Regions from separate parts of the Nocardia sp. NPDC002869 genome, predicted to be linked through region 1. Evidence: predicted binding sites of a transcription regulator. Region 1 holds the regulator's gene; the other holds the start of a gene.
The links. The regulator HspR, encoded in region 1, represses chaperone genes until heat shock. The targets are predictions, from matches to a motif close to ANNTGAGTNNNNNNNACTCANNT.
Positions count from the first base shown of each region.

Region 2: the regulator HspR is predicted to act here: its motif matches at 4,172-4,194, upstream of lon (endopeptidase La).

Region 1 is NZ_JBKOOL010000040.1:25,337-36,113, reverse strand. It holds gene ACLML9_RS10555 (S1 family peptidase) at 1-991, opposite strand, end outside; gene ACLML9_RS10550 (S1 family peptidase) at 1,016-2,371, opposite strand; gene ACLML9_RS10545 (hypothetical protein) at 2,517-3,842, opposite strand; gene dnaK (molecular chaperone DnaK) at 4,334-6,184, shown strand; gene grpE (nucleotide exchange factor GrpE) at 6,181-6,891, shown strand; gene dnaJ (molecular chaperone DnaJ) at 7,063-8,232, shown strand; gene ACLML9_RS10525 (heat shock protein transcriptional repressor HspR) at 8,286-8,720, shown strand; gene ACLML9_RS10520 (FAD-binding oxidoreductase) at 8,753-9,535, opposite strand; gene ACLML9_RS10515 (globin domain-containing protein) at 9,601-10,758, opposite strand.
Region 2 is NZ_JBKOOL010000067.1:17,170-27,946, reverse strand. It holds gene ACLML9_RS14735 (winged helix DNA-binding domain-containing protein) at 387-1,508, shown strand; gene lon (endopeptidase La) at 1,750-4,095, opposite strand; partial or broken gene ACLML9_RS14725 (thiamine pyrophosphate-binding protein) at 4,261-4,605, opposite strand; partial or broken gene ACLML9_RS14720 (cyclase family protein) at 4,602-4,859, opposite strand; gene ACLML9_RS14715 (hypothetical protein) at 4,935-6,290, shown strand; gene ACLML9_RS14710 (NAD(P)H-dependent oxidoreductase) at 6,514-7,143, opposite strand; gene ACLML9_RS14705 (MerR family transcriptional regulator) at 7,198-7,563, shown strand; gene ACLML9_RS14700 (TIGR03084 family metal-binding protein) at 7,754-8,557, shown strand; gene ACLML9_RS14695 (SRPBCC family protein) at 8,926-9,396, shown strand; gene ACLML9_RS14690 (ribonuclease H) at 9,406-9,969, shown strand; gene ACLML9_RS14685 (hypothetical protein) at 10,495-10,777, opposite strand, start outside.

The DNA.
Region 1 (10,777 bases):
GGGCGCCGACCACCGGGGTGGCCACACCGTCGACCGCGATCGGGGCCGCGCCGGGCACCTTGACCTGGTTGTTCTGGAAGCGGCCCGCGGCACCGTCGGCGATACTCATGATCGAGTAGTCCTGTGCGCCGAGTACCGACTTCTGGTAGGTGGCGATCTGCGGGCCCACCTTGTTGCCGCCGAGGGATTCGTGCACGGTGGCGGCACCGATATCGTCCAGGTTCGGGTTGCAGTGACCGGCGGTGATGTTGACGGTGTTACCGGCCGGGCCGATTCCGTTGAAACCGAAGGAGCAGCGCAGCGAGCTGTCGCCGGCGATAGCGGCGAAGCCGTCGCCGCCGCCGACCGTCGCGGCGCCCGCCTCGGCGACCGCGGCCGCCTGGGGCAGCGTTTCGGCCGCGATCGGCGGGGCCATGACGATGACCCGGGCCGGATCGATGAAGTTCGGCATGGGCAGACCGACCTTGTCGACCCGCACCGCGATGCTGTTGTTCACGGTATCGATGACGACACCGCGCACCAGGGAGGACACCGCTTCGGGCTGGCCGTCGAGCCAGCGTTCGAAGGCGCTCTTCTCGCCGCGCAGCGTCGTTTCGCTCTTGGCGACATTGCGGACCACGAATCCGCTCGATTCGGCCGCACCGCGGGCTTCGTCGCCGCCGGGTCCGTTGGACAGGGCCACGACTCCACGGCCCTGCTCGTCGAGCCAGGCGCCGCCGAACACCTGGGGGAATTGACGCTGGGCGGTGGTGGCGAAGGCCGCCACCTGCTGCGCGGTATCGGCGCGCGCCAAGTATTCCTCGGGGGAGATGTGCAGATCTCGGTTCAGCGCCGCCACCAGGTCGGCCGGCAGGCCGATACCCGGGTCGGGGGCGGCCGAAGAGAGCGCCGCGGTCGGGCCGAATAACAGGACGGCCGCCGAGGCGGCGACCGCGGCACGTTGCATGCGTTTTCTGGCCGGCGCCGACCTTCGTTTACCTATGCGTGGCATGAGCATGCGAAGACTATATCGGGCTCACCCGGCATTCGGCCTGGTTCGTACCGCGATACCGCTGCCGAGGCCGCCACCGGCCGCCGCGTCGGCGTGCGCGAGGATGCCGCGGATGGGAATGCCCAGGGTAGCGGTGCCGCCGTACTGGGCGAGGGCGATATTGGCCTTCTCGCAATCGGGCGCGTCGGCGGCATTGGAGCCACTGGTGATACCCAGTGCCAGGGTGCCGGTGACGATGGCGCCGCCGCTGTCGCCGCCCAGCGTGCAGGCCGAGCTGGCGAAACCACGGATGATCTTCGAGTCGCCCTCGGTGGTGAACAGCTGGGTCTCCACCCGGTCGGCGACCACGAACCCGCAGGTGAAGGTGGAGGACTGTCCGGATTTGCATACCGGGGCGCCGACCACCGGATCGGCGGTGCCGGTGATGGTCAGGGTGGTGCCGTTGGCGCCGCGCACCGACGGTTGATCCATGCCCGCGCCCACCGCGCGCTCGTTCAACTGGATAACCGAGTAGTCCAGCGTGCTGGGGCCACCGAGTTCCGACCGTACGAAGGTGCCCAGCTGCGGGCTCGCCGGAATATTACGGATATTCGGACTGTATACCGCGGCCTGTCCATCGCCTTTCCCGATATTCGGATTGCAATGTCCGGCACTGATATTCAGCGCATTACCGGCGGAATCGACACTGTTGAAGCCGAACGAGCAGACATCGACGCTCTTCAGCTCCGCGTCGTCGAGCGCGCCGGGGGCGCTGATATAGGTGTCACCGCCCATGGGGTGGTGTTCCACCGGGCCGCCGCCGTCCGGGGAGAGGACCACCTTGATGTTGGCGATGAGGGTCGGCAGGTTGAGCATATGTGCCAGTGGCGTATTCGCGACATTGACGACCAGTTGACTGTTGAGGAAGTCGATGGCGATGGAATTGATCAGCTGCGAAATATCCCGGGGCTGCGCGGCGACCCATTGGTTCATCTGCGTGAGCGAGGTTTCCAGCGCGGCCGCCGAGACCGGGGCCAGGCGAGTGGAATATCCGTCGTCACTGGCCACCTTGGCGGCGTCCGGCGAGGTCACGGCGACGGTGGGCTTACCCTCCGGGGTCATCCACGCGCCGGCGAACACCTCCGGGCGCTCGGCGCGGAATTCGGCCGCGTAGGTCTGCAGCTGCTGGGCGCGCGCGGCACGGTCCAGATATTCGGTCGGGGTCATATTGAGATCGCGGGACAGCGCTTGGACCAGTTCGGCCGGCAGGTCCTCGGCTGTGAGTTGTTCCGGTTCGGGGGCGGCGATCGCCGCGGTCGCGCCGAACAGGGGAGCCAGGAGAACGGTCGAGCCGATAACGGCAGCCTTGACCGCGGCGCGACGCGCCACCGACTTGCGCATGAAGTCCCTTCGTCGGCACTGTGTGCCAGATAATCCGTGGCCACGAGATCGAATCCATTGGCGCACAAGTTTGCTCGAGCTTCGACCGAGTTGCCGGGGTGGCCGGAATAACACCGGTCAGCGGATCACTCTAAGGCACAAATCGCTATCTGGCCTCTTCTTGACGACCTTCCTTGGATCCGGTGTCGGGAAGGTCCATTTCGGGGTCCTCGGTGCGGAACGGAACGGGGAAGGGGAAGATCCTCGGCCGGGTCCGCGTGGTCGTGGTCTCGGTCTCGGTGGTCGGCTCGGTGAGGGTCGGGCCGCTGGGCTCCGGGGTGGTCGGGAAGGGGGCCGTGGTGGGCGCCGGGGTCGTTTCGGTGACGGTGACCGGAGGAGGGACGGGGAGCGGTTCCTCGGTGTAGGTGGGTTCCGGCTCGTAGGTCGGCTCGGGTGTGTAGGACGGGATCTCAGGGGCCGGGGCGACCGGCTGCGGCTGTATCGGTGGGGGAGGCGGCGGCGCCTCGGTCACCGAGGTGGTGGGTTCACCCGGCTCCGCCGCGCCGGGTCGCAGGATCGCGGTGACGCCGAGGGCGCCGATCAACAGGCCGCCGAACGCCGCGGCCGCCACCAGCGCGGCGGTACGCCGGGGGCCGCGATTCCCGACGGTGGCCGCCGCTTCGGCCGCGGGCTTCGCCGGGGCGGCGGTGGAAACCGCGGCCGCGGTACCGGTCGCGGGCCGGGGGCCGGTGGCGGGCCCCGATCCGGTGGCCGGGCGCGATCCGGTGGCGGGCGCCAGTCCGGCGGCTATGGCCGCCAGACTCGGGCCGCCGTAGGTGGCTTCGGGATCGAGGGCGGGAACCAGCGCGGAGTACGCCTTGGCCGGGGTGTGGCCGTCGCCCAGTTTCGGCATGACGATGGTGTCCAGGGCGGAATTCTGGGCGGTGGAGGGATCGGGCGGAGTGGCGCCGGCCGGGGTCTCCAGGACGACCGCGAGCGCCGCCCGGCCCGCGCTCTCGGCGAAGTACCGGCCCGTATCCGCGGGGGTGAGATGAGCGGGCCCGGCCGGTAGTTCGTCCTCGCCGACCAGAGCCACCGACTTCAGACCCAGATAGTCGAGTGCGCCGCGCAGGGCCAGCACCTGTCCGGCGTCCCATCCGGCGGGGTGGGCGGCATAGAACTCGGCCGGGCCGTTGAGGTGTTCGGCAGTGAGGTTGATCAGGCAGAACAGGGCGGTGGCGAGCAGGTCTTCGCCGCGGTACGCCTCGCCGTCGTCCACGACGACGCCCGCTGGATCCCCCACGGCCGCCACGAAACCGGTGATCGTATGGCTGTGCCCGGGCGGGGCGGCGACGCCGCCGAGGGCCGCGTCCCCGTCCTCGGACATGTACAGCACCGGCTCACGAAGGATGAAGTGCGGATCTCCGTCGTCGTCGACGACCGCCGCGGTGCACGCGTACTCGGCGATGTGCAGGCCCACCCCAGTGGCCATTCTCGGATCCTCGCTTCGACTTCCTCATCCAGAAACCACGGTACGGATTCACCCGCACGTCGCCGTACCGCGACGCCGCGGTCATCATGGGCGGAGCTTCGACAATAGCGCCGACGAGCGGGTCGTGGGGATCGGGGCGCGGGCCGTGAGGGGGTGCCGGCGCGATACAGCTGGGTCACGATGTCGCGCCGCCCCGGCACGGGGTGCCGGGGCGGGGAAGAATGGGGCCGGCGCCGGTGAGATGCGGGGGCGGGAATACATCGCCGGCGCCGGGGGTTGAGCTGATCGACAATGTTGAGTGACACCGGCTCAAGTTTGACTTGACGGCCTCTCGGAAGCGGGGCAGGATTGAGCCGACCACGCTCAGTATTGCTGGGACCGTGCTCTATGTTCTGCCTGGGGCTGGTCCACGCGGTGGGTCCCCCGGACCCACGGCGCAATGGGCACAGTGCCCGGACAGACACAAGCAGTCGAAAATGAGGAGGAAACAAATGGCTCGTGCGGTCGGAATCGACCTCGGGACCACGAACTCGGTCGTCGCCGTTCTCGAAGGTGGTGAGCCGGTCGTCGTCGCCAACTCCGAGGGTTCGCGCACTACGCCCTCTGTCGTCGCGTTCGCGAAGAACGGTGAAGTACTGGTCGGTCAGCCGGCCAAGAACCAGGCCGTGACCAACGTCGACCGCACGATCCGCTCGGTGAAACGGCATATCGGCACCGACTGGACCGTGGAGATCGACAGCAAGAAGTACACCTCGCAGGAGATCAGCGCGCGCACGCTGATGAAGCTGAAGCGCGACGCCGAGTCCTATCTGGGTGAGGAGATCACCGACGCGGTGATCACCGTGCCCGCCTACTTCGAGGACGCACAGCGCCAGGCCACCAAGGAAGCCGGCCAGATCGCCGGCCTCAATGTGCTGCGCATCGTCAACGAACCCACCGCCGCCGCCCTGGCCTACGGCCTGGACAAGGGCGACAAGGAACAGACCATCCTGGTCTTCGACCTCGGTGGCGGTACCTTCGACGTCTCGCTGCTGGAGATCGGTGAAGGTGTCGTCGAGGTCCGTGCCACCTCCGGTGACAACCACCTCGGTGGCGACGACTGGGACGAGCGGGTCGTGAAGTGGCTGGTCGACAAGTTCAAGTCCAGCTCGGGCATCGACCTGACCAAGGACAAGATGGCCATGCAGCGGCTGCGTGAGGCCGCCGAGAAGGCCAAGATCGAGCTGAGCTCCTCGCAGAGCACCTCGATCAACCTGCCCTACATCACCGTCGACGCGGACAAGAACCCGCTGTTCCTCGACGAGCAGCTGACCCGCGCCGAGTTCCAGAAGATCACCTCGGACCTGCTCGACCGCACCCGGGCGCCGTTCCAGTCCGTGGTCAAGGACGCCGGGATCAAGGTCTCCGATATCGACCATGTCGTGCTCGTCGGTGGCTCCACCCGCATGCCCGCGGTCTCCGAACTGGTCAAGGAACTGACCGGCGGCAAGGAGCCCAACAAGGGCGTGAACCCGGACGAGGTCGTCGCCGTCGGCGCCGCCCTGCAGGCCGGCGTGCTCAAGGGCGAGGTCAAGGACGTCCTGCTGCTCGATGTGACCCCGCTGTCGCTGGGTATCGAGACCAAGGGCGGCGTGATGACCAACCTTATCGAGCGCAACACCACCATCCCGACCAAGCGTTCGGAAACCTTCACCACGGCCAACGACAACCAGCCGTCGGTGCAGATCCAGGTGTTCCAGGGTGAGCGCGAGATCGCCGCGCACAACAAGCTGCTCGGCTCCTTCGAGCTGACCGGTATCCCGCCGGCTCCGCGCGGGGTGCCGCAGATCGAGGTCACCTTCGATATCGATGCCAACGGCATCGTGCACGTGACCGCGAAGGACAAGGGCACCGGCAAAGAGAACACGATCAAGATCCAGGACGGTTCCGGTCTGTCCAAGGAAGAGATCGACCGGATGGTCAAGGACGCCGAGGCGCACGCCGCCGAGGACAAGGCGCGCCGGGAGGAAGCGGAGACCCGCAACCAGGCCGAATCGCTGGTACACCAGACCGAGAAGTTCATCAAGGACAACGAGGACAAGGTTCCGGCGGATGTGAAGTCCAAGGTCGAGGCGGCGATCGCCGAGGCGAAGACTGCGCTCGAGGGCACCGACACCGCCGCGGTGAAGGCCGCGGTGGAGAAGCTGGCCACCGAATCGCAGGCACTCGGTCAGGCGATCTACGAGGCCCAGGCCTCCGAGAGCGCGGCCTCCGGTAACGGCGCCGCGGGCGCGGACGCCGGCGACGACCAGGTGGTCGACGCCGAGGTCGTGGACGAGCCGGTCGACACGGAGAAGAAGTGACGAATTCGGGAAACACAGGAAATTCCGAGGAGCCGGTCAGCTTCGTCGACAAGCGCAAGATCGATCCGGAGACCGGTGAGGTCCGCGAACAGGCCGGGGCGGCCAACGGCGCCGCCCCGGCCGGGGCCGAGGAGGGCGTAGCCCCCCAGGCGCCTCAGGCCGGCCTCGAAGGTGACGGTGTCGACGCGGCGCCCGCCGGGGCACCGGCATCGGACGAACTCGCCGAGCGCACCGCCGATCTGCAGCGGCTGACGGCCGAGTACACCAACTACCGGCGCCGGGTCGAACGCGATCGTAAGACCGCGATCGATTCCGCCAAGGCCGCCGTGGTCACCGAACTGCTCGGTGTCCTCGACGACCTGGACCGTGCCAAGGCGCACGGTGATCTGGAATCCGGACCGCTGCGCTCGGTGGCCGACAAGCTGATCGAGGCTCTGCGCAAACAGGGGCTCGAGGAGTTCGGTTCCGAGGGCGAGCCGTTCGACCCGAACCTGCACGAGGCGGTCCAGCACGAGGGCTCCGGCCACGATCCGGTGATCGGCGTAGTGATGCGCAAGGGGTATCGCTTCGGTGAGCGGGTGCTGCGGCACGCGCTGGTCGGCGTCACCGACGGTGTCGGCGATCTCGGAGCGGGCCAGGGTGCCGCGAACACCGCGGAACCCGCTCGGGCGGAGGCATCGGATGCTGATGCCGGCTCGGACAAGTAACGACTCCGCGGCGAAAGCCACGGACCGGGCGGCGCGGCGTGCGCACGGAGCGATCCGCGCGCGCCGCGCCCCCGTGACGCCGCGCCCGACGGGCCCGGAGGCGGTAGGAAAGTACGACCACGCAGGGCCCCGCGCGGGCCGCGGAACCGTATCGAGAGGAGGAGATGCCCGGTGAGCCAGCGGGAGTGGATCGAGAAGGACTTCTACAAGGAGCTGGGTGTCTCCGCCGGCGCCTCCACCGAAGAGATCAAGAAGGCCTACCGCAAACTGGCCCGTGATCTGCATCCGGACGCCAACCCAGGCGATGCCTTGGCCGAGGAACGGTTCAAGGCGGTCAGCGAGGCGCACACGGTCCTGTCGGATCCCGCCAAACGCGCGGAATACGACGAGACCCGCCGGCTGTTCTCCGGCGGCGGGTACGGGCGGGGCGGCGGTTTCACCCCGGGTGCCGGTGGCGGGTTCTCCCAGAGTTTCGATCTGGGCGATATCTTCGGCCAGGCCGGCGGTGGCGCCGACGGCGGGCTCGGTGACCTGTTCGGCGGCCTGTTCAACCGGGGCGGCGGTGCCACGCGCACCGGCGGCCGGCCCCGCCGGGGCGCCGATGTGGAGGCCGAGACGACCCTCGGGTTCCGCGAGGCGGCCAAGGGCGTAACGGTGCCGCTGCACCTGACGAGCCCGTCACCCTGCACCACCTGCCACGGCAGCGGGGCCAAACCGGGCACCAGCCCGCGGGTGTGCCCGATCTGTAACGGCAGCGGTGTGGTGAGCCGCAATCAGGGCGCGTTCGGATTCAGCGAACCGTGCGACGAGTGCCGCGGCACCGGGTCCATCATCGACGATCCGTGCGTGGACTGCCACGGCAGCGGTATCCAGAACCGCACCCGGACCATCAATGTCCGCATCCCCCCGGGGATCGCGGACGGGCAACGGATCCGGCTCGCCGGACAGGGCGAGGCCGGCCTGCGGGGCGCGCCTTCGGGCGACCTGTTCGTCACGGTGCACGTCGGCCAGGACAAGGTTTTCGGCCGGGCCGGCGACGACCTGACCCTGGCACTGCCGGTCAGTTACAGTGAATTGGTGCTCGGTACGACCGTATCGGTGCCCACTCTGGAGGGCCGGGTCGGCGTGAAAGTGCCGCCGGGTACCGCGGACGGACGCATCCTGCGGGTGCGCGGCCGCGGAGTACCCAAACGTGGTGGCGGAGCCGGTGATCTGCTGGTCACCGTGAAGGTCGCCGTGCCGCCGAAGCTGGACGACGATGCCGTTGCCGCGCTGCGTGCGCTGCAGGAGGCGGAGAAGGCCAGCGGCTTCGATCCGAGAGCGGGATGGGCAGGTGCGTGATGGAGCCGAAACGAGGACCCGAGGCACAATCGGCCCGCCCGGCGGCCCGGGCGATGGGCCCGGAGGCGGCAGCGCAGCGTCACCACGTAGGGCCCCGGGAGGGGCGCCAGTCGAGCACTGAATATTTCGTGATCTCGGTGGCCGCCCAGCTGGCCGGTATGCATGCGCAGACCCTGCGCACCTACGACCGGCTGGGGCTGGTGACCCCGCAGCGCACGTCGGGTGGCGGCCGCCGCTATACGGAACGGGATGTGGAGCTGCTGCGCGAGGTGCAGCGGCTTTCCCAGGACGAGGGCGTCAATCTCGCCGGTATCAAACGGATCATCGAACTCACCAATCAGGTGACCGAGCTCCAGCAGCGGGTGGTCGAGCTGACCGCGGCACTGGAACGGGAGCGGGCGCGGCCGGATTATCGGCCGGAACTGATTCCGCCGCAGCGCAATACCGCCCTGGTGGTGTGGCAGCCGCGGAACCGGCGGCAGCGTTGACGGCGGCGCCTCCGACGCCGGCCGGCGCCGGGTCAGGCTCCTTCGAACTGGATTCGTTCGGCCGGGGTTCCTGCGTCGAGTAGCCGTTCCACGGTGGACCTGGTCATCGCGGGCGAACCGCAGACCAGCACCTGGTGCCGGTCGAACGAACCGTAGGAGCCGACCACGTCGGCGAGGGTGCCCTGCAGCAGGTCGTCCTCGTCGAAACCTATATCCACCCGGTGACTTTCGTGCCACCTGTCGGGCCAGGACGGATCCTCGAGCCGCTCCACCACCGGCACCACGGTGAGCCAGGGCAGATCGGCGGCGAGCAGGACGAGCATATCGGCGGCGTACAGGTCGCGCGGGGCGGAACCGCCGAAGAACAGATAGGTGGTGGGCGGGTCCTGATGCCGGGCCAGTTCCAGGATCTGGGCGCGCAGCGGGGCCAGGCCGGTGCCGCCGGCGATCATCACCACCTCGTCGCCGTCGGGGTCGACGGTGAAGAGCCCCTCGGGGGCGGACAGTTTCCACCGGTCCCCGACCGCGGTGTCGGCGACGATGCCGCCGCTGCACCAGCCGCCCGCCACGGTTTTCACATGGAATTCGAGCTTGCCGTCCAGCGACGGCGGCAACGCGGGGGAGAACCGGCGGCGCATGCCCGGGAACTGCGGCACCTCGACCTGCACCGACTGCCCCGCGTGGAACGGTACGTATTCGCCGATCAAGCGGACAACCGCCGTATCGTGGCGCAGGCGGTGATGTTCGACGACATCGGCCAGCCAGTACGACCGCTGGGACGAATGGGCGGGGGACGCGCTCGGGTCGTTCGTCATACCTCACTCCGCTGACAGGCCGGGCCGGGCGGGATACCGCCCGGTGCTCGATGTGCCGATACCGATCAGACCGGATCGGCACTGATGATCTCCTCCGGGGTGCCGACCGCGAGCAGCGCGCGCCGGGTGTCGGCGATCATCTTCGCCGAACCGGCGATCTGGATCTGCCGATCCTCCCATGCGCCGAAACTGGCCACCACGGCGCCGAGGTTGCCGACCAGGCGCCGGTGCATGCCGTAGGGCGCGTCCTCGGTGGGATGCGGGTACCACCACGGGTTCGTCTTGTGCTCGCAGACCGGGACGATGGTGAGCCACGGGTTGCTCTGCGAGAGCTGCCACATGTTCTCCACGTCGTACAGGTCGCACGGGTAGACCCCGCCGATGAAGAAGTGCACACGGGGGTTGATACCGCGCCGGCCCATCTCGATCAGCTGGGCGCGCAGCGGCGCGACACCGGTGCCCGATCCGATCATCAGGACATCGCGTCCGCTCTCCTGGTCGACCTGCAGGCCGCCGAGCGGTCCGCCGATGAGCCAGCGGTCGCCGACCTTGGTCTCGTTGACGATGGAGGGGCTCACCCAGCCGCCGCGGACCTTGCGGACGTGGAATTCGATCTCGCCGTAGGGGTTCGACGGGATGGCGGGTGAGAAGTAGCGCCACATCCGTGGCCGTTGCGGGACGGAGACCGGGACGTACTGCCCGGCCAGGTAGGGGATCGGGTCGTCGGACTGCAACCGGACGATGGCGAGATCCTCGAGGACGTGCCGGTGCCCGACGACGGTGGCCTCCCAATAGGGCGGCGAATCGTCGGAGTTGGCCCCGATGGCCATGGCGGCGGAGATGAGCAGGCAGACATCGCGCCAGCCCTCGGCGAGCTCTCTGGTCCAGTACGGGCCGTTATAGGTCTGGAAAGCGGCGTACAGAGCGGGACCGGCCAAATCGTAGTGCTCGGCTTCGACCCCGTATTTGCGGTGATCGCGTGCCAGTTGCTCGAGGAACTTCTGGGCGCGATCCCAGTCCTCGAGATGGTCGAGCATGTACTGGACCGCGGTGACGACCCGCTTCGCCTGCATATCCATGGCGGGCGGGAACAGCTCCCGCAGTCGCGGGTTCGCCGCGAACAGGTGACCGTAAAACGCGCTGACCAACCGCTCGGGACCACTCGGCGCATCGACCACCGACTGGAAATTGGCGCGGACCAGCGCTGCCGAACGCGCATCCACGGCGTGGAGCTTCCTTTCC
Region 2 (10,777 bases), on a different contig from region 1:
CGGACGGTGCGGGTCAGGTGCGCCCGGTCGGCGAAACCGAGACGTGCGGCGAGGCCGGTGTCGCAGTCGGTGATCCGGTCGAGGGTCTGCCCGACCCATATCCGGTTGCGGTAGCGGGTCAGCCCGACTCAGGGTTCGATCGCCAGTCCAGCCTTCCAACCCTGCTCCCGAATGAACAGCCCACTCGCCCGCGAACGCAGTCGGCGAACGGAAACTGGATGATGCAGGTTCAGGTGTGTTCGGTGTCCTCGCTGCGGTACTGATATGCACGGCGATCGGTGGGCGGCGCGGGGCGTGCGCGCTGCCCGGATGTATCCGTCCGAGCTTCGGCGGGCTCCGGAGCCCCGGCGCCACCAACCCCACTGTTCTGTCGAAAGGTTCTGCTGATGACGCAAGTACTCGGTCGTCGGGCGCTCAACCGCGCCACTCTCGATCGGCAGTTGCTGTTGCGCCGCTCCGAGTTTTCCGTCATCGACGCGGTGGAGCATTTGGTCGGGTTGCAAGCCCAGACCCCGCACACCTGGTACGTCGGCTTGTGGTCACGACTGACGGGTTTCGTCCCTGAACAGGCCGCCCACCTGCTCACCGACCGCAAGTTGATTCGAATCGCGTTGATGCGCTCGACGCTTCACCTGGTCACCCCCGACGACGCACGTGCGCTGCGTCCGCTGATCCAACCTGTATTGGATCGTGACCTCTACCGCAACCACACACACGGCAAGCCCATCGAAGGTATCGATATGGCGAAACTGATCGCCGACGGCATCGAGTTACTGGCCCCGAAACCGCTGACGAACAAGCAGCTCGGCGCGCTACTCGGCCAACGCTGGCCCGGCCGCGCACCCGCCTCGCTGGTCTACGCCATCCGCAACCAGGTGCCTTTGGTGCAGGTGCCACCACGTGGTGTCTGGGGCCGTAGCGGGCCGATCGCTCACACCACCGCCGACGCGTGGCTCGGCACAGGACAAACGATGACCGCTTCGCTCGACCAGATGATCCTGCGCTACCTGACCGCCTTCGGCCCCGCCGGCGTGAAAGATATGCAGAGGTGGTCCGGCCTCACCGGGCTGCGCGAGATCGTCGACCGAATTCGACCAGGCTTGATGATCTTTCAGGATCAGCACGGCCAGGAGCTTTTCGACCTACCCGACGCTGCACGCCCGGACCCCGACACCCCCGCCCCGCCGAGGTTTCTGTACGACTTCGACAACGTATTGCTCTCACACGCGGACCGCACCCGCGTGATCACCGACGAGCACGGCAGGCAGGGCTACCGCACCCAGCGCCCCGCTCCGCAGATCCTGCTGGTCGACGGATTCACCGCGGGCGACTGGACGATCAGCCGAAGCCCCGGAGCCGCGACAATTCACATCCGCCCCTATGAACGGCCATTCACCACACAGGATGCGGCCGCTGTCACCGAAGAAGCTCACGCACTGCTGGCATTCACCGACCCCGGATCACAGACCCGCGACGTCATCCTCGACAGACCCCGACAACAAGCGTGATCGGTGATGGCTGTGCGCACCGAGGGGCAGCACCGTCGTCGCCATCGGGCTGCTCGTGGCCGGCCCGGCCGAATCAGTGACTGCATCGGTGGAACATGCGGGCGCACCGGGAACATTGCAGCACGGAGTTCGGGTGGAGTGACGTGACGGATGGACCGGTGCCGGGATCGCTCGGAAGACATCGCTGCGTCCGAAAGGGCCGCGGCAACCCGAACAGGTTGCCGCGGCCCTGGATCGTGGATCAGGCGCTGGCCGCCAAGGCCGGGCCGTCGAGAGCCGGTTCCCGCACCGGTTCGATGGCGTAGGCCAGGATCTCGGCGACGTCGCCCACCGGACGAACGTCGAGTTCGGCCAGCACATCGGCGGGGACATCGTCCAGGTCCGGCTCGTTGCGGGCCGGGATGAACACTGTCTTGAGGCCGGCACGCTGCGCGGCGAGCAGTTTCTGCTTCACCCCGCCGATCGGCAGCACCCGGCCGTTCAACGTGACCTCGCCCGTCATTCCGACATCGGAGCGCACCGGGCGGCCCAGTGCCAGCGACACCAGCGCGGTGACCATGGTGACACCGGCGGACGGTCCGTCCTTGGGTACGGCACCGGCGGGCACGTGGACGTGCAGGTTGCCGTCCAGCACCGTCGATTCGATGCCGATCTCGCCCAGGTGCGACCGCACGTAGGTCAGCGCGATCTGCGCCGATTCCTTCATGACGTCGCCCAGTTGGCCGGTCAGTGTCAGGGCCCGGTCACCCTCGGCGGTGTTGGCCTCGATGTAGAGGATATCGCCGCCCAGCCCGGTGACCGCCAGGCCGGTCGACACACCCGGTACCGCGGTGCGTTCCGCCGAATCCGGAGTGAAGCGTGGACGCCCGAGGTAATCCTTCAGTTCCGCGATATCGATGGTCAGCGGTGGTGCCGTGGCCTCGGTGTGCCCGGACGCCGTACCCGTCTCGACGCCCACATCGGCGCCCGGTGCGGCACCGGTTTCGGACAGGCGCGTCGCCGCCTTGCGCAATGCCTTGGCGATCAGCCGCTCCAGCTGCCGGACCCCGGCCTCCCTGGTGTAGTTCGCCGCGACCTCGCGCAGCGCCGCGTCGGTGACCCGGACCTCCGCGCCGGTCAGCGCGTTGCGTTCCAGCTGCCGGGGCAGCAGGAAGTCGCGGGCGATGGCCACCTTGTCGTCCTCGGTGTACCCGTCGACCGTGATCACTTCCATCCGGTCCAGCAGCGGGCCGGGGATGGTGTCCATGACATTGGCCGTGGCCAGGAACAGCACATCGGACAGGTCCAGGTCCATATCCAGGTAGTGGTCGCGGAAGGTGTGGTTCTGCGCGGGGTCGAGCACCTCGAGCAGGGCCGCCGCGGGGTCGCCCCGGAAATCGGAACCGATCTTGTCGACCTCGTCCAGCAGGACGACCGGGTTCATCGAACCGGCCTCCTTGATGGCCCGCACGATCCGGCCCGGCATGGCGCCCACATAGGTGCGCCGGTGACCGCGGATCTCCGCCTCGTCCCGCACCCCGCCCAGGGCGACCCGGACGAACTTGCGGCCCAGCGCGCGGGCGACCGATTCACCGAGTGAGGTCTTACCGACCCCGGGCGGACCGGCCAGCACCAGCACCGCGCCGGACCCGCGTCCGCCCACGACCTCCAGGCCGCGTTGCGCACGCCGCGCCCGGACCGCCAGATACTCGACCATCCGGTCCTTCACCTCGTCCAGGCCGTGGTGGTCGGCGTCGAGCACGGCCCGGGCGGCCGCCACATCGGTGGAATCCTCGGTCTTCACCTGCCACGGCAGTTCCAGGACGGTGTCCAGCCAGGTGCGGATCCACCCGGATTCCGGGCTCTGATCGCTGGAGCGCTCCAACCGGCCGACCTCACGCAGCGCCGCCTCCCGCACATTGCCGGGCAGATCGGCCTGTTCCACGCGGGTGCGGTAGTCGTCGGCGCCGTCCGGTTCGTCTTCGCCGAGTTCTTTGCGGATGGCGTTGAGCTGCTGGCGCAACAGGAATTCGCGCTGGCTCTTCTCCATGTTCTCGCGGACCTCGTCGCCGATCTTCTCGGTGACCTCGGCCTCGGCGATATGGGCCCGGGTCCATTCGATCAGCCGGTTCAGCCGCTGCGCGACATCCGGGGTCTCGAGCAGTTCGCGTTTCTGCTCATCGGTGAGATACGCGGCATAGCCGGCGGTATCGGCGATGGCGGACGGATCGGTGAGCTGGTTGAAGGCGTCGATCATCTGCCACGCCTCGCGCTTCTGCAGCACCGCGACGACCAGCTTCTTGTACTCGGCGGCCAGTTCCCGGGTGCGTCCGTCGGCGGCGGGGGTTTCGACCGGTTCGGCCTCCACCCACAGGGCGGCGCCGGGGCCGGTGACCCCGTGACCGATCTTCGCGCGCCGTTCCGCCTTCAGCACCGCGGCGGGCGTACCCCCGCGCATCCGGCCGATCTGTTCGATGGTGGCGATCACGCCGTAGGCGGCGTAACCCGCGGACAGACGCGGCGCCAGCAGCACGGTCCCGGTCTGTGCGGCCTGCGCGGCGTCGATGGCCGCCTGCGCGGATTCGTCCAGTTCGATCGGTACGACCATCCCGGGCAGCACGATGGGATCGGTCAGGAACAGCACCGGAAGATTCAGTGGTGTAGTCACGAACACAACCTCCAATAGTTGAGCTACACCCACTCAACTTGGTCGGGTTCGCCTTTGTTCCACCCCGCACCCTTGTTCGCCGACGGCGAATACACCGCACGGCAACCGCAGCGCCGCCGCCGGACTGTCCGCGGCCAGCACGATCATCGGGGTACGGCTCTTGGCGGCCTCACCGATCCCGGTCATGGCGTTGGTCAGCCCACAGCCCTGGTGCAGCGACAGCACCCCGACCCGACCCGACATCCGCGTGTAGGCGTCGGCCATACTCGCCGCACCGCCCTCGTGCCGAGCCGCCGTGAACGGCACGCCACCCCGGCGCAGGGCGTTGGTCATCACGAGATTGCCACTGCCCACGACCCCGAAGCTGTGCCCGGCGCCGAGCCCGGCCAGCACCCCGCCCACCACATCGGCGACGGTCGAACCGTAACCGGAGGAGCCGTCCGCGGTCATGCCGCGCCGGCCCGATCGAGCACCGCGAACACCTGCGACGGGCTTCCGGTACCGCCGACGATCGGCAGCGGACTCACCACCAGCATCGCGCCCACCGCGGGGAGCCGGCCGAGGTTACGCAGCGTGGTGAGGCCGTATTTGTCGTTGCCGAGGAAGTAGTGGTGCACCGGGAAGGCGGGGTCGAAACCGCCGGTCAGTCCGGCGTCGACCCCGACGGTTTCCACGCCGAGCCCGGTCAGGCCCCGCCGGTGAGCCCTGATTGACACCCGGGAGGGCCGATGACAATGTGATGATCTCGAATACCCGATCCGGCCCAAGGGGAGCGCGCGATGATCACACTCTCGTCCGGAGTGTTGATCAATTGGGAAGAACTCACGGGTCAGAGCAAGTTCGTCGTCGATCTGATCAGTTTTCCGATATTCAGCGCGGCGGCCGGCTGGCTCACCAACTGGACCGGTGTGCTGATGCTGTTCTGGCCGCTGCTGTTCCGCGGTATCCGGATTCCCGGGCTCGACGTGCTGTATCCCTATCTGCCGCGCCGGGTCCAGGTACTGCCGACCTTTTCCGAGGACGGGTCCCGGCTGGGTTTCCAGGGTTTCATTCCGGCACGCGCCGAGAAGATGGCCAGTATCTGTGTGGACAAGGCCCTGCTGCGGATCGGTAGTCCCCGGGATTTCATCCACGAACTGGATCTCGACGGTATCGCCGACTATGTCGCGGCCCTGGCCCGGAAACAGGTCAAGAGCATTGTCGACGAGGTGATGAACCGGGAGAACCCGGATCTGTGGAATGCCGTGCCCCGGGCGATGCGGCAACTGATCTATCAGCGGGTGGAACGGGAACTGCCCGACCTCACCGGCCGGGCGTTCGATTCCCTCGGCGACAATGTCGATCAGCTCATCGATGTGAAGGGTTTCGTGATCCGGTATCTGCAGGAGAATCCGCAGATCCTCAAGGACCTCACCACCACCATCGCGGCGCCGGAACTGAAGTTCATGGTCCGCGTCGGCCTGCTCGGCGCCCCGTTCGGGCTGCTGCTCGCGCTCTACCTGCACATCCACTCCGATATACCGGTCTGGGGCTGGGTTCCGTCCTGGGCGATCGTGCTGGCGGCCTCGGCGCTCATCGGGGTCGTGGTGAACATCATCGCCGTACGCGTGGTGTTCACCCCCGGCGATCCGCAACCCCGATACAAATACATCTGGAAACAGGCACTGCTGGCGAAACGGCAGCCGCAGGCGGCCACCGATCTGGCCCATATCCTCGCCTACCAGGTGCTCACCCTGCCCAACCTGTCCAACGAGTTGCTCAACGGCCCCAACGGCGACAAGACCCGGCTGCTGCTCGAACAGCTCATCTCCGACGAGATCCACCGCCAACTCGGCCGCACCACCTCGGTGGTCCGGGCCGCGTTCGGGCGACGGCAGTTCGACAATCTGAAAGTCGGGGCGGCGGGCGCGGCGGTCGGGTTGGCACCCGCGCTGGTGGGGGACGCCGATTTCATCCGGGAGCAGGCCGAGAACATCGACGAGTTCGCGGCCCGCAAGCTACAACAGCTGACACCCGGTGAATTCATGGAGATGTTCTACGCCTCGGTCGAACAGGATGCCTGGCTGCTCTATCTGCACGGTGCCGTGCTCGGGCTGCTGGTCGGCGCCACCCATCTGCTGATCTTCGGCTGGTAGCCACTCGTATCGGCACGTGGGCACCCGTTCGCCCGCGACCCCGGGCTCGGCGACGGCCCGGCCGCCCCGGCCCGCCACCCACGTCGAGCACCCGCGGGCGGGACCGGCCGCGCCCGGCCAGGCGAAACAGGTGGCGGGCAGTCTCCGCCACGCCGTCCGCCCGGCGGTTCGTGGAGATGCGACCGATCACCGGTCCCGCACCTGAGTTGTGACGTCCGATCACTCAGACCGCAACCGGGTTGTACGCACTGTGCGCACGCTGCGCCATAGCGACGCCGATTTTGTATCCCTGAGCGATCAGTTGCTCGTGGACTGCCGAGTCCTTGGACTCGGTGTCGTAGAGAAACTCGATGGACGAGTCGCCGATCCGCGAGTAATCGGCGAGGCCGTGCATCGTCTGAGTCGTCAACGCCGTCTTGTATCCGTGCCGGGCAAACGTACCTTCACCGAGACCGGCACTTGCGACGAGATGTAGTTGCTTCACCACGCTCGGTTCACCGTGCGAAACATCGTCGTACGCCCCGAATACTCGGTCGAACCAACCTTTGGCGAGTGCAGGCATGGACCACCAGTAGACCGGGAAAAGGACGACGACCACATCGGCCGATTCGAGCAGTTCCTGCTCACGCCTGACGTCGGCAGGAAGTTCCGAAAGCCCTCGGTGGTGCGCCAGATCTGCCTTTCCGTAGACCGGATCGAAACCGGATGCCACCAAGTCATGGGTTATGGCGGTGGTATTTCCATCGGACTCGATGCCGCGCTCGATGGCCCGTGCAATGGCCCAGGTAGCCGAGTCGTGGTCCGGATGCGCAACTACGAGCATCACCTTCGGCCGACTGCTTTCGTTCCTCATGCCGGCCAAACTAAAGTATGACACTGACGTCAATGTCAAGGAGAGGGCGGCTGGATGCGGATTCGCGAATTGAGCCAGGCCACCGGGGCGAGCCCGCGAATGCTCCGGCACTACGAGGGCGCCGGGATTCTCTCGCCCGAACGCGACTCCAACGGATACCGGAACTACCGGCCCGACGATGTTCGGATCGTGGACCACATACGCTGCTTGCTGGCATCCGGCCTGTCGCTGTCGGAGGCGTCCGCGATACTGCAGGTTGCATGTATCGATCCCGCCGGCGCCTCGGATGCCGACCGGAAAGCCGCGTTGACGCAACTCGACGAGCGGGCAAGCCGATTGAACGCTGGAATCGCCCGCCTCAGGGCCCAGGAAGCCGAGATCCTCGGACTCCGCGCGAGCATAGAGGCTCGGGCGAAGTAGGTTCCACGACCGCGACCGCGACCGCGACGGCTCCGTCGTCCGGGTGGCCGGGCTCTGGCCCGGGCCGCCGGGTACAGGGTGCGAACTTCGGAAGCCGGGGCCGCGGAATACAAGCAGGCGTGCTTGTATTTTTTCCGTCCCGCTGGAATGCTGATCTCCGCACCGATGCGCGCGGGACGGAGATGAGAAAATGGCCGATCTGGACGCGTTGCTCCGCGACCTCACCACGGAAGGCGCCGAGCTCGAGGCATTGGTCGCAGCGCTGCCACAGTCGGACTGGGCCCGGCCTACCCCGGCGGCAGGCTGGACCGTCGCCCATCAGATCGGCCATCTCGCCTGGACCGACGAAGTCGCCACGCTGGCCGCCACCGACGCCCGGACCGGTGGCAGCGCCTTCACCGACCTGCTGACCGCGGCGGCGGCCCGAGTAGCGACCTTCGTCGACGAGGCCGCCGCCGAAGCCGCCGAAGCCCCACCGCCGGACCTCCTCGAACGCTGGCGGCGCGGCCGCAGCGAGCTCGCCGCGGCATTGCGCGCGGTCCCCGCGGACGCGAAGGTGCCGTGGTTCGGGCCGCCCATGCGCCCGGGTTCGATGGCCACCGCCCGGCTCATGGAGACCTGGGCCCACGGCCAGGACGTCGCCGACGCACTCGGGGTGGGACGCGAACCGACCGACCGGCTCCGCTCGGTGGCCCATATCGGTGTGCGTACCAGGGATTTCGCCTACACCGTCCGGGAACTGCCGGTACCCGCCACGGAGTTCCGGGTCGAGCTGCGTGCACCCTCGGGTGAGCTGTGGTCGTGGGGGCCGGTGGAGGCGCCCGAACGGGTCACCGGCCCGGCGCTCGACTTCTGCCTCCTGGTGACCCGGCGCCGGCATCCGGACGATCTGGCGCTGCGGACGACGGGCGCGGAAGCGGCACGGTGGCTCACCATCGCCCAGGCCTTCGCCGGCCCCCCGGGCAGCGGGCGGACACCGGCCGGAAAGGGCTGACAGCGCCGGCGAGCGTCACACCAGGTTCCCGGGACAGCCGGACATCGTTGGCCGGATAGATCATCACGGCAGTCGAGTACAGCGCTCGCCGGCGGGTGATAGGTACCCCAGGGGGTGGGTCCCGAAACCCGGCGGCGGTCACCGGATCGGCGCCTTCACTCCCGCACGAACGAGGCCGCTGTGACGCTCGTCTCGAGTGTTCCGGCCACTTGTTCTCCGGCCGTCTCGCCCTCACCAGCTCTGATACGCTCTGCGAACATTTCGGCGCTGTGTCACAGCCGGTGCCAAGAGGCTATCGACTACTAATCGGCCTTAAATAAACCGGAAATCTATAGTACTTTTATCGGGCAGCCGTGGAGGGAGGGCCCGTGGGCTTCATCAAATACGCCAGCGACGTGACGGCGCCGATCACCGTTGCCTTCGCCTATGCCGACGATCCCCTGTCCATCCCGAACTGGATGGTGGGAGCCGCCGAGATCACCCGGAGTGGCGATCCGGAACGCGGTATCGGGGCGAAGTACGAGATCGGTTACCGGCTCGGCCCGTGGCGTCCCGTCCTGCGCTGCGAGGTCGCCGAGCACCGTCAGGACGCGGTGCTGGGCTACGCCCTCACCGGCCCCCTCACCGCCCGGCTGACACTGCGATTCGACCCACTCGGCCGCGGCCGCTCGGTGTTGACCTCCGAACTCGACTTCCCCGGTTCCAAAGGCTTCACCGCGGCGCTGCGCGAGCGGCCGCGCGCCGCGCTGCTGCGCCGCGCACTGCGGCGCAGCGAATCACGATTGCGCAGGGCGATCGAGGAATTCCACGGTACCGATCTTGTCGGCCGACTTGCGTAGGGTACTCCCATGATCATCGTGAGTACCGACGGATCGTGTCTGCGCAATCCCGGCGGAGCGATCGGCTGGGCGTGGGTGGACCATGCGGGTGGCGCGGAAAGCGGTGGCGAGCCATCGGGTACCAATCAGATCGCCGAGTTACGTGCCGTCCTGGAGGCGATCCGGGCCCACCCCGGATCGGATCCGTTACTCATCGAGAGTGATTCGCTGTACGCGATCAAATGCGCGTCCGAATGGCTGCCGAACTGGCGCAACAACGGGTGGCGCACCTCGAGCGGGTCCGCGGTCAAGAATGTCGAGCTCATCCGGGAGATAGACCAGGCCATCGCGGGCCGTCCGGGCCCGGTGCGGTTCCGCTGGGTACGCGGACATGTCGGTAACTATTTCAACGAGCAGGCCGATGCATTGGCCGGGGCCGCCGCGCGCAAGGCCGCGGCCACATCCACCGTGGCCACCCGGACCGTCACCCGCGTCGCCCCCGAAACTTCCGCGGCAGCAGGGAAGGCTGCGGAACCGGCGGTCGTACCGACCGCCGACTACGCGACAACAGCGCAGGCGCTCCACCTGTTCTGAATCCCGTACGGGATCGGAGCGCCCGCGCTGTTGTCGTCGTAGTACTGCTGGATCCGGATACCAACCGAATAGCCTCCGGCGGTGGTGGCTCGACCCACCGCCGGGGGCGCCCGGACCTCGCAAAATAGGCTTCTACCAGGCGATATAGCCAGAACTACATCACGCTGAATCCCGTCAAATTACGCTGAATCTCGACAAATTGTGCCCAAAATGTGCCCACAGATGGGGCCGTCCAGAGCGGGTGTGTCCCCTGCTCAGGACCATATTGCCGACACCGACAAAATGATCGGCCGGGGTACTCGGTGGTGAGTACCCCGGCCATCTTCTGTGATCCCAGGTGGTCGACCTCGGCAAGCTGGGCGACCAGGGGGTACGCGGTGAGCGAGTACCCCCAACGCGCCGGCCCGTGCCAGGCACACCCCACCGAATTCCCTACGCCCGGCGGACGGTATTACCCGCGGAGCAACGCGACGGTAAATCCGATCAGCCCGGCGGAGAGCAGGACCAGGGCGAGACCGTGGCCCGTCATCGGAGGTGGCCGGCCTCGGGGTCATGCAGTGGCCACCGATACCCGCGCGGATAGTGGTACATCGGCGTGAGCAGGGCACACATATCGGTGACGACATGTCTCATCGCGTCGATATGGGCGAAGTTGGGCACGATGACCGCCTGCGCGTTGTGCTCAATCACTGTCGACGCCAGGATGAGCGAGGCCGGAAGCGTGCCGACATCGACCTGGACAGTCCAGACGAGCCTGTAGCCGCCGCTCTCGGCGACTCGGTGGAGATCGGCGCCGTAGCCGTCCACT